Regions from separate parts of the Phascolarctobacterium faecium genome, predicted to be linked through region 1. Evidence: riboswitches for the same ligand, from Rfam matches in the RefSeq annotation. Region 1 holds a riboswitch; the other holds the start of a gene.

Region 1 (5,688 bases):
AGAAAACATATCTACTTCTTTATCACGTAATTCCTGTAAAGTAGTGATTTCATAATTTTCACCATCACGCCCAATGTTGCGTACAATGCCTGCCGGAACATCAGGACGTTGATTTTTCAGCATGATATCACAAGCTTTCTGTAGATAATCATGACGTTTAAAACTGGATGGATTGTATAAACAAATACAGAAATCTGCCTGTGAAGCACAATCTAAGCGCTTTTCAATTTTTTCCCATGGTGTAAGCAGATCGCTTAAAGAAATCAGGCAAAAATCACTGATAAGCGGAGCTCCTAAAACAGCAGCGCCTGAACAAGCAGCTGTAATACCAGGAACAACTTCAATTTCCAATTCTGGATGTTCTGCTGCTACTTGATACATAATCCCTGCCATGCCATAAACCCCGGCATCACCACTGGAAATCATCGCTACGGTTTTGCCTTTTAACGCTTCTTCTATAGCAAGCTTGCAACGATCTACCTCTTTACGCATACCAGTACTCAAAAATTCCTTGCCTGTAAAATCATTTTTAATAAGATCGATATATACATGATAACCTGCAATAACATCACAACTTTCCAAAGCAGCTTTAGCTCTTTGGGTCATTTGTTCGATACCACCTGGTCCAAGACCGACAACATAAACTTTTTGCGTCATATTAATTCTCCTTCAAACATACATTCAAGATAATTTTTCAAAGTCAAGTACAATATCGGCTTCAGCAACAGCTAAGGTTACTCCATTCAAACTGCATTTTGATGAAATTATACTGCCGTTATTGGCCGCCAATACTGCTGAACGCTCGCAAACATTACTTACGCCTACAACTGATTTCACAAAATCAGAACTACTGAATTCACCTGCTGCATTTTGTAATTCTTCAGCGGTAAAAAAACTAATTTCCCAATTATATTTAGCTGCGAAATTCAACAGGCCAGCCTCATCTTTTTTTAAATCAACAGATGCCACACCAACGATAGTACGTAAGTCTATACCAAGTTCTTTCAGTTTCGGTAAAACTAAAGTTTCTATACTTTCCAACGTTGTTCCGCGACGACAGCCGATTCCCAAATAAATATTTCTAGGCCAAAGCTGAACCGTTAAATCAAAAGGCTTCACATTTCTATTTTTCGTAATAGCCAAACCTGTAACCCCTTTGTCTTTAAGAACAATCTGGCGTGGTAAGGCACTAATAATTGGATAATCGGTAAAAAGTCCAACTACCTGTCCATCTACTAACGCAGCGGCAAAATCTTTCGCTGCTTTCATACTGTTAATAATCATATTATTGCGTGCCGCCCACTCGTCTACAGCAAAAAGCTTATTCACATCTGTAGCTGTAGTAACTACGGGAGTAGCTTTTATTACTTTCGCTAAGACTTTTGCAAATCCATTAGCACCGCCAATATGACCTGATAATAATGGTATAACGAAGTTTCCGCCTTCGTCTACAGACAATACAGCAGGATCAACTAATTTATTCTTTATATATGGAGCTATCGTCCTCACTGCAATTCCTACCGCTCCAACAAATACAATCAGCTGGCACTCCTTAAACGCATACTCACAAGCTTTATTATGATCATCCATCGCTTCCAAAAATATTTTTTCTTCAGCAAATTTTTGCATAGTTAAACATCGCACTTCAAAATCAAACTTTTGCAGTGCTTCACCAATATTTATACTTAGCATTGCTCCACGTCTGGTAAAGGAGTATACTACAGCCTTCATTTTATTTTACCTCTGGCTTTAAATCCAATTTGCTGGGATCAGCAGCACGATATCCATGTGCAAAAGTAGGATTATAGAGTTCGCTGCGGTCATAAATATTGCCTAAAAAGTTTCCTACTGTAATCAAAGCTGTTTTAGTAATATTATGTTCTTTCGCAGTTTCTGCCAAAGTTCCTACTGTGCAACGGCATACTTTCTCATCAGGCCATGAGGCTTTATAAACAATAGCAGCCGGAGTATCAGCAGTGTAGCCGCCTGCAATCAATTCCTTCTGCAATTTTTCTAACATACCGCTGGAAAGAAAAATAACCATTGTTGCTTTATGAGCTGCATAATCAGCGATTTTTTGCTTATTAGGTACCGGTGTACGTCCTTCCATACGGGTAATAATAACAGATTGACTAACATTAGGCAAAGTATACTCTGCATCTAAACAGGCAGCAGCCGCACAGAAAGAACTTACACCCGGAACAATTTCAAAATCAAGATTATAACTGCGCAAAAGATCTATCTGTTCACGATGAGCACCATAAACACTTGGGTCACCAGTATGCAAACGCACAACCAATTTACCGGCCTGTGCTGCCGGAACCATAGCTGCAATGACCTCTTCCAAAGTCATTTTAGCACTGTCCATAATAATGCATTCCGGTTTTGCATAGTTCAAAAGCTCCGGATTAACCAATGAACCGGCATAAATAATAAGATCAGCCTTTTCCAAAAGTTCTTTACCTTTAACAGTAATTAAATCAGCGGCACCAGGCCCTGCACCAATAAAATAAATCATTATTTGTCAAACTCCTTTTCTTTAACCAAGATTACAGAAAAATAGCTGCTGTTAGGATCAATCTCATTAAGATCACGGTACACTTTTTCTCCCGATAAACCACAGCGTTCAACCATGGCTGCATTCTTAATCAACCCGCGTTCTTTTAATTCGTCACGTACTCTGGCAATTTCACTGGCAGATTTCATTAATACCTTATTACCAGGTCCATCAAGAAATTTAGATGCTTCTTTATAACTGCCAGGCAGCACAATAAGCGGTTCTGCCCTTTCACATAAAGACACATTCAGCTTTGCCGCGACAGCACAAATAGAAGTTACACCTGCAACCAATTCGGCATCATAGCCAGCTTTTAAAACAAGCTTATGCACATAAATGCAGGTTGCATATACTGTAGGACAACCAAGAGTAATGAAAACAACATTTTTGCCTTCATCAAGCAATTTTATTACAGCATCGGCGCCCTCCTGATGAGCTTTATCCATTACTGCCATATCTTTTGTCATCGGCATATAAATAATAAGCTGTTCTTTTTTATCAAGATCAACTACCTGATTGACAATATTTTTAGCAGTCATGACATCGGTATCACCTTTAGGCAAAGCAACAACGTCACATTCTTTGAGCAGACGCACTGCTTTTAAAGTCAATAATTCCGGGTCCCCCGGTCCGATACCTACACTGTACAATTTACCTCTCATGTTTTTCATCCTTCCTGTTTGTCCTTTAAATGTAATTTAATTAGTTCGTCAGCAGCTGCTGTTTTTCCTAAAATACCATATACGTTAGAAAACATCAGTGCTGCCGTTTTTATTTTACCATGCACGCGATGCTGCATGTAAAAATCAATACGTTCAGTAACACCACTTATTACTTCTTCAAAAATACCTTCACGCTGCAAAATCTTCACTACTTCATCTGTAGTCGGACAATCGATAATTTCTTTACCAACTTCCACTTTAGCACCGGTAAGCAGTGCCAAAAGAGCCATTAACTCTGTGCGGCAATCAGCATATTTTGAATGGGTATTCATCACACCTTGCCCTAGTTTTACCAGCTTTCCTGAATGGCCTATTAACAGCAAGGTCTCAAAATCCTTATAAACCGCATAATCTAAAAGTTCCCCAACAAAATTACTGCAGGTCACGGCATCATCAATATTAAGTCCCAGTACATCACGAGTAAAGTCTTCTCCATAATTGCCAAAAAACACCAGCAAATTTTTATTTCCAGACGCTGCCTGTGTATCAATTTCCACATACATTGTTTCTATCAAAGCTTTTTCACTCATTGGTTCAACAATTCCACTGGTTCCTAAAATAGAAATGCCACCTAAAATACCTAAACGTGGATTGAAAGTTTTCTTGGCAATTTCAACGCCTTCAGGAGCTGAAATAGTAACTTTTAACCCTTGTTCATATCCTGCAGACTTCATTACTTTTTCAAGTTCGTAAACAATCATTTTCCGAGGTGTCGGATTAATGGCAGGTCCATCAACATTACAGGCCAATCCTGGTTTAGTTACATAGCCAATGCCAATACCGCCTAATAAATTTATCCCCTTTTCTGCTGTTTTTTCTACAGTAGCATAAATCAATATCCCATTCGTATCATCAGGATCATCGCCACTGTCCTTACGAATAGCGCATGTTACGCTCATTTCAGTAATAACAGCATCTTCTGGTTCCAAATTAAGTATAATACCTTTTGGGGTATCTATCTGAACAAAATCAACACGTTTACCTGTCAGAAGCATCATTGCAGCAGCCTTGGAGGCTGCAGTCGCACAACTTCCAGTTGTATAACCACAACGCAAACGTTTCCCTTGAGAAATCTGATATTCTTCCATGCGTCAACCTCTTCCTGAACAAACATCTTGCTAAAGACATTCTGCCACCTAGTATTTTTTACTAATAATTAGAAAAGACTCCTGCCGTTTCCGACAGAAGTCACAAAGATACAAGCGCATACTTATCCTTAAAAGACACAGCTCTCTTGCCATCTCCATCACTCGTGGATACAGCTTTCACACATAGGCAGGCACCTGACTTAAACGCCTCAGCGTTATTACAGTGGCGGGACCGTGTCGGATTTACACCGATCTTGCCATTTACGCCCTCACGGGCACCTAATAATATCAAATTACCGTATCATTATAGCATAAAATTCAGAAAAAACCAATGGAGATTCTTATTAAGTTTTAAATTGATCTTAGCCTAAAAGTAATAGGAACATATGTATAGCAACGTATTTTTTGTCCAACACCATTTTTAGCACCGCTAAAACGCCAGCCATAGCATGCATCAACAGCAGCAGCATCTAAAGCAGCATTACCAGAAGATTCTGCGACAATGACAGATTCAACTTCACCGTCGTAGCCTACCAAAATGCGCACTGTCGTCGTTCCTTCAATACTGGCACTTCTGGCGCTGCTTGGATAGCTAGGTTGACGACTTTTTAACAAACGCGGAGGAATAGCAGGGTTTGCCGAAGGATCACCGCCAGCATAGCCGCCACCCTCTCCAGTACCCATTCCAGAACCTGTTCCGTCACCTATACCAGTACCCACTCCAGCACCATGTCCGCCGCCTGTTCCAGTTCCACTGCCAGAACCACTGCCGCTTCCATATCCACTGCCTTGGCCAGTACCATAACCACCACCACTGCCAGTATTTTCTTTCACATCAGCACCGGCAATATTTTTACTTTGGGTCTGTAATTCCTCAGATACATTTTCATTGACTTGATTATTCTGCTGTTGTTGATACACTTGCTCCTGACGAGTAGTTTTTTCAATTATATCGTCAGTATTTATTTGGCCGGATTTTTTTATCTGCTGTTGTGGCTGCGAAGCACTATGCTGTTTATTTTGCAATGCATTCGCTTTCGCTGCTGCCAAATCTGCTTCTGTAGCATCGGCTGGCTTCATACCGCTGCCGCCTCCTCCGCCGCCTCCTCCGCCACCGCCAAAAACTGCTATTTCGACGATCTTATCATCAACATGATTAGCAGCGAATAGACCGGCAAACGCCAAAACAAGAAATACAAATAAATGAAATCCTAATGAGCCAATAAAACCTATTTGGAACCTCTTTTTAGAGTCATCCATCATTCACCAGCTCCTACATCCGTTGCTAAACCAAACCTTTGAACTCCTGCACCTTTTAATC
Region 2 (5,688 bases), 1.2 Mb from region 1:
CTGACTGAAACAGGGCTCGCTAAAGCAAACGCTGTTTTGGAAAGACATCTGCTGTTGACGCGCTTTTTACGCGAAAATCTTGGCGTATCCGAAGAAACAGCTGAAAAAGATGCCTGCCGGATCGAACATGTTATCAGCCCCGAAACCTTTACCGGGATAAAAAAACTGATCAAAAACTCTTAACAATTCAAAGGAGCTGTTTTAACAATGATGAAAAAATTACTTCTTTTGCTTACTGTTGCCATCGCAATGCTGGCATTGCCGCTGGCCGCTCATGCAGACAAAACGAAATGGACGAATCCCAATTACGATTTTAATAAACTTCACCGCATCAATTTGGTTTCCATAAGTGTAGTCGATCCTGTCGGCAGCAATTTTACTGTTGACGATATGGCGACCGAAAAAATAATAAGTGCTTTACAAAAAGCTTTAACTAAAAAAGATTATGTTTTTGATACAAGCATCGAATCAAATCTTTCAATTACCAAAGAAGATGCTTCCCAACTGACCAAAGATGCTTTAAGCGGCACTTATACAGATATATCGACCAAAATAGCGCCTGCTCCAACTGCTGATCTGAAAATAATCGCCCATAAATTTGGTTACAACAGACGGGTCATCCCCGCTCACGAAGAACCGCGTACCAGATATTACAAAGAAAAGGTCAAAGACAATAAAGGAAACTGGATCGAACGGGATGCAGAACGAACTGTTTATGAATATGTTCCGGCCAGCACTGTATATGACGGCTACGTTGATGTAGCTTTTCATCTTTTTGACCCTGCTACAGGAAAAATAATTTTCAGTCTGCGCGATACACGCAGCCGTACAGCAGACAGTGATACAACAAATATGTGGCAGCGCATGGCCAATGCTTTCGTTCAGGATCTTGATAAAGCTGCAAAAAAATAACTCTGCAAATTTCTAAACACCCTTTAAATAATTAAAGGGTGTTTATTCTTGTATACCTCTGTATCTTAATGATATTTTTTCCTAATTTGCTTGACACTCTATTCAAAGATGTTATAATTTAGTATATCAAACTGAATACGGTAATGCAGGTTCCGTCAGGAATAACAGAGAAGACCGGTTAAAAGCCGGCGCGGTCCCGCCGCTGTAAGATGGAGCAACGCCTATAGAACCACTGGAATATTCCGGGAAGGAAGGCCGAGCCATGAAGTCAAGCCAGAAGAACTACCTGCATCGCGATCTTAGTGACCTGCGAAGGACGGGGAAAGATCATGGGTCTAACCATGTTTTATCACCATCCCTAATATTTATGGATGGTTTTTTTATTACCTATTCAGAAAATAATCAGAGGAAAGAGGAATAATTTATGAAAAAACTGCTTTCAATGTTAGTTATGGCTTCAATGATGGTTTTTGCACTGGGAACTATGGGCACTTCTGCCGCTGCTAAAGCACCGAAAAACGACAAGGCTGTCGTAGTAGTCAGCTTCGGTTCGACCTTCGACGACACCCGTACGAAAGATATCGGCGGGATCGAAGAAGCTGTTGCCAAAGCTTTCCCGAACCGTGATTTTAAACGTGCTTTTACTTCCTACATCATCATGGAACGATTGGAAAAAAATAAAGGCATCAAAGTCAACGATTTGCCTGCAACCTTAAAAGAACTGAAAAAAGCCGGTTATAAAGACATTCTCGTACAACCGACTCATTTGCTGCACGGCGAAGAATATGAGCATAAAGTCCTGACCACCGTTGATAAATTCAAAGGTGATTTTGACCGCATCGTTGTCAGCGATCCTCTGATGGTAGGTAAAAACGATTTCGCTATCGCTGCTTCCGCTGTTGCGACTCAATTCCCGACTCTTGGCAAAGGTGAAGGCGTTGTCTTGATGGGTCACGGTTCTCCCCGTGATAACAACCAATCCTTTGGCAACACCTACAAAATGCTGCAGGAAACCTTTGATAAAATGGGTTTACCGGTAGTAGTTGGCACTGTTGAAGAAGTGGATACTCCTAACGTGGACGAAGTTCTGGAACAAATCAAAGCACGCGGTTACAAAACTGTGCATATGTTCCCCCTGATGATCGTTGCAGGCGACCATGCCAACAACGATATGTACGGAGATGAAGAAGATTCCTGGAAATCCATGATCGAAAAAATGGGCGTTAAAACTGTAGGTCACCTGCAGGGTATCGGCCGCAATGCCGCAGTACAGGCTATTTATGTACAGCATGCAGTTGCTGCTGAAGCCGGTGTTCAAAGATAAATAATTACTGTTAGTCCAAAGGACGTTCTTCTAAGGAAGAACGTCCTTTTATGTTCTGGAAATCAGTACAAAAATATTACAGCGTTTTTATTTTAATAAAATTTTCTGTAAATTTGTTACCCTTTGTTGCTGCTGCTCTTGCTTTATGAGATATTAGAATGCTATACTTTAGTCATTGAAAGACATTATATATGAAGAAAGGGTGTTGCACCAATGGGTTTAGTAATCTCTGCTCTTGTTACTTTTTGGGTCGGCTTTCTGATCTACAAAAAGTACAAACCTCAACCGGTCTTATTCTTAGGCGGTATGATCTTAATGTATATTGCCGCCATTTTCGGTTACGGTACTATCTTACCGGCCAAAGCCGCTACAGGCTCTACTTTCTTTGATGCTTTTGAATTTATTCGCGCTACCATGAGTTCTAATGCCGGCAAGCTCGGTATGAACATTATGGCAGTTGGCGCTTTTGCCCGCTATATGGACAAAATCGGCGCTTCCCGTTCTTTAGTTCGTCTGACTATCCGTCCTTTACTGGCTTTAAAATCACCTTATATCGTTTTATCCGGCACCTGGGTTGTCGGTATGCTGATCGGTCTGTGCATCAACAGTGCATCTGGTCTGGCCATGCTGCTGATGGTCACCATGTTCCCGATCCTGATCGGACTTGGTGTCAGCCGTCTGTCTGCTACGGCTGCTGTTGCTACTACGCTCTGCTTCGACTGGAGCCCCAGTGATACCGGCACCATCCTTTCTGCTGAAACCGCCGGCTTGAACCCGGTAGTTTACTGGACTGACTACCAGGTACCGATCGTTTTGGTTGCTTTCGTTGTTGTCGGCACACTGCACTATTTCACTCAAAAATATATGGATAAACGTGACGGACATGTCGTCCAGCCGATGGAAGTTGAAAAACCTGCTGAAGATGATCCGGCTGACAGCGCGCCGCTCTGGTATGCGGTCCTGCCGGTTATTCCGCTGGCTTTGATCCTCTCCTTCAGCCCGCTGTGGATCACCTCAATCAAAATGAACATCGTTATGGCTATGTTCATTGGACTTTTTATTGGCGCCTGCTGCGAATACATGCGCTGGCATGACGGCAAAAAAGTTCTCGGCGACATCCAGACCTTCTTTGACGGTTTAGGAATGCAGATGGCTAACGTTATCACCTTGATCGTAGCCGGTCAGACTTTTGCTCAGGGCCTTCTGTCCATGGGTACTATCAATGCGCTGATCTCCGGCAGTCAGGGCTTTGGCTTTGGCCCGATGGCTATGATGCTCGTTATGGTCGCTATCATCACCTTCTCGGCTATCGTTATGGGCAGCGGCAACGCTCCGTTCTTTGCCTTTGCGGCTCTGACACCTGCTGTTGCAGCCCATACAGGACTGCATCCGGTACTGATGCTTCTGCCGATGCATTTTGCGGCTTCTATTGCCCGTAACTGTTCACCGATCACAGCAGTTATCGTTGTATCCTCCGGCATGGGCGGCGTTTCTCCGTTTGACCTGGTAAAACGTACCGCTATCCCGATGGCCGGTGCAATGATTGTCAACATCGGTATGACATTCTTCTACTATTACAGAGGGTAATTGAAATTTTGATAAAACAGAATAGCTGCCTGCGGGCGGCTATTCTTATTTTAGAAAGGATGTGTAAATCATGTTCATTTGCGACTGTCACTGCGACACACTTACCGAGCTTTACAAAAAAGGCACTTCCCTGTATGACAACGATCAGCACTTCGACATTAAACGTCAGATAGAGCTGGGCGGCGGTTTGCAGTTTTGCGCTATTTTTGTCCCGACCCACGAATTCCGTTACTACGGCGGACTGCGTTATACGCTTTGCCTCCTCGACAAATATAAGCAGGAGCTTAAAGCACTGCAGGAGAAAGGCATCGACGTACTTCCCGTTTTAACTAAAGCCGATGCTGCCGACGTGCTCAACCACAAAGCAGCAACTCTGCTGGCTATCGAAGAAGGCGGCGCTATCGATGGCAGTCTGGAAGCCCTGCGCATGCTCTATGAGCTTGGCGTGCGCGCTATCACCCTTACCTGGAGCAACCGCAACGACATTGCCGATGGCGTCAACGAAGAATGCAGCGGCGGCGGTCTGACCACCTTTGGCCGTCAGGTAGTTGCAGAAATGAACCGTCTGGGCATGCTGGTAGACGTTTCCCATATTGCTACAGCGGGCTTCTGGGATGTTATCGAAACTTCTACCAAGCCAATCATTGCTACCCATTCCAATGCCAAAACACTTTGCAGTCATCCACGTAATCTCAATGACGACCAGATCAAAGCCATCAATGCCAATGACGGTCTGATCGGTATCACCTTTGCCGGACAGTTCCTAGAAGAAGATTATAACAATGCCTGCATCGACAGTGTGTACCGCCATATCGATTATATGCTGAACCTTTTGGGCAATGACGACCACGTCGGTTTCGGCAGCGACTTCGACGGTATCAGTCACCCGCCTTATAATATCCATGGCGTACAGGATTACAAACCGCTGATCGAATACCTGCAAAGCAAAAACTACAGCGACAGCACCATTGAAAAAATCACCCACAAAAACGTGTTGAACTTGCTCGGCAAAGTATTATAAATAATGATAGCAAACTAAAATGAACCGCTATGACCTTGATATGCCACAAGTAAGCCCCATAAAGAAAAGACCCATCAAAAGATGGGTCTTTTCTTTATGGTAATTTCAATATCGCAAAAAGTCTAACACAGATCAATAATGTACACAAATACCTCTGTATTTATTACTTACATCTATAGGCGATAATGGTAACTTTACCTTTTCCGGGATACTTTTTTATTTCATATTTTCTGGGGAATGCTTCTATTAGCTTCGGCAATTTAATAAACCCGAAAGTTCGCACATCAAAATCCGGTTTTACTCTTTTTATAAATTGTCCGGCTGAACTAACATTTACATAGCCTTCATCATCCTGGTACTTGTCAGATGCTATTTTTAATAAATTATGTATTACACTTATATCTTCTTTCGTAGAATCGACTGTAGCAGTTTCCAAGCATTCCTCTTCTATCTCTATTGCTTTTTCACTGCTTTCAGTTTTAGACTTTGCTGCTTTTATATTTTCGCCAAGGTTCTCCAGAAAAATAAATTCATCACAACTGTTTCTAAAAGCTTCCGGTGTTTTCTTTTCACCAACACCCATAACATATACTCCGGATTCATGCAAATTTATTGCCAAGGGAGTATAATCACTGTCGCTGGCAACGATAACAAATGCATCATAAATCCCTTTATGCAGCAAATTCATTGTATCGATTACCAACGCCATATCAGTTGTATTTTTACCAGAAACATAGTCAAACTGCTGCTCCGCTTTTATCGCTAAACGTTTCAGCTCATTTTCCCAGTTTTTTAATGTATCTTTTCTCCAATTACCATACGCTCTTTTTACAACGATACGGCC

The links. Region 1 has a riboswitch for cobalamin ahead of cbiD (cobalt-precorrin-5B (C(1))-methyltransferase CbiD). Riboswitches for the same ligand answer to the same signal wherever they lie in the genome.
Region 2: linked by a shared signal. The riboswitch ahead of PFJ30894_RS02555 (sirohydrochlorin cobaltochelatase) and the one ahead of cbiD (cobalt-precorrin-5B (C(1))-methyltransferase CbiD) in region 1 are both predicted to bind cobalamin.

Annotation. Positions count from the first base shown of each region.
Region 1 covers NZ_AP019004.1:1,775,393-1,781,080, forward strand. The annotation lists gene cobJ (precorrin-3B C(17)-methyltransferase) at 1-657, opposite strand, end outside; gene PFJ30894_RS08665 (cobalt-precorrin 5A hydrolase) at 682-1,731, opposite strand; gene cobM (precorrin-4 C(11)-methyltransferase) at 1,733-2,518, opposite strand; gene cobI (precorrin-2 C(20)-methyltransferase) at 2,518-3,219, opposite strand; gene cbiD (cobalt-precorrin-5B (C(1))-methyltransferase CbiD) at 3,225-4,367, opposite strand; cobalamin riboswitch at 4,537-4,665, opposite strand; gene PFJ30894_RS08685 (energy transducer TonB) at 4,719-5,630, opposite strand; gene PFJ30894_RS08690 (ExbD/TolR family protein) at 5,627-5,688, opposite strand, start outside.
Region 2 covers NZ_AP019004.1:516,448-522,135, reverse strand. The annotation lists gene PFJ30894_RS02565 (metal-dependent transcriptional regulator) at 1-183, shown strand, start outside; gene PFJ30894_RS02560 (hypothetical protein) at 208-912, shown strand; cobalamin riboswitch at 1,043-1,216, shown strand; gene PFJ30894_RS02555 (sirohydrochlorin cobaltochelatase) at 1,337-2,236, shown strand; gene dcuC (C4-dicarboxylate transporter DcuC) at 2,450-3,823, shown strand; gene PFJ30894_RS02545 (dipeptidase) at 3,894-4,844, shown strand; gene PFJ30894_RS02540 (NYN domain-containing protein) at 5,008-5,688, opposite strand, start outside.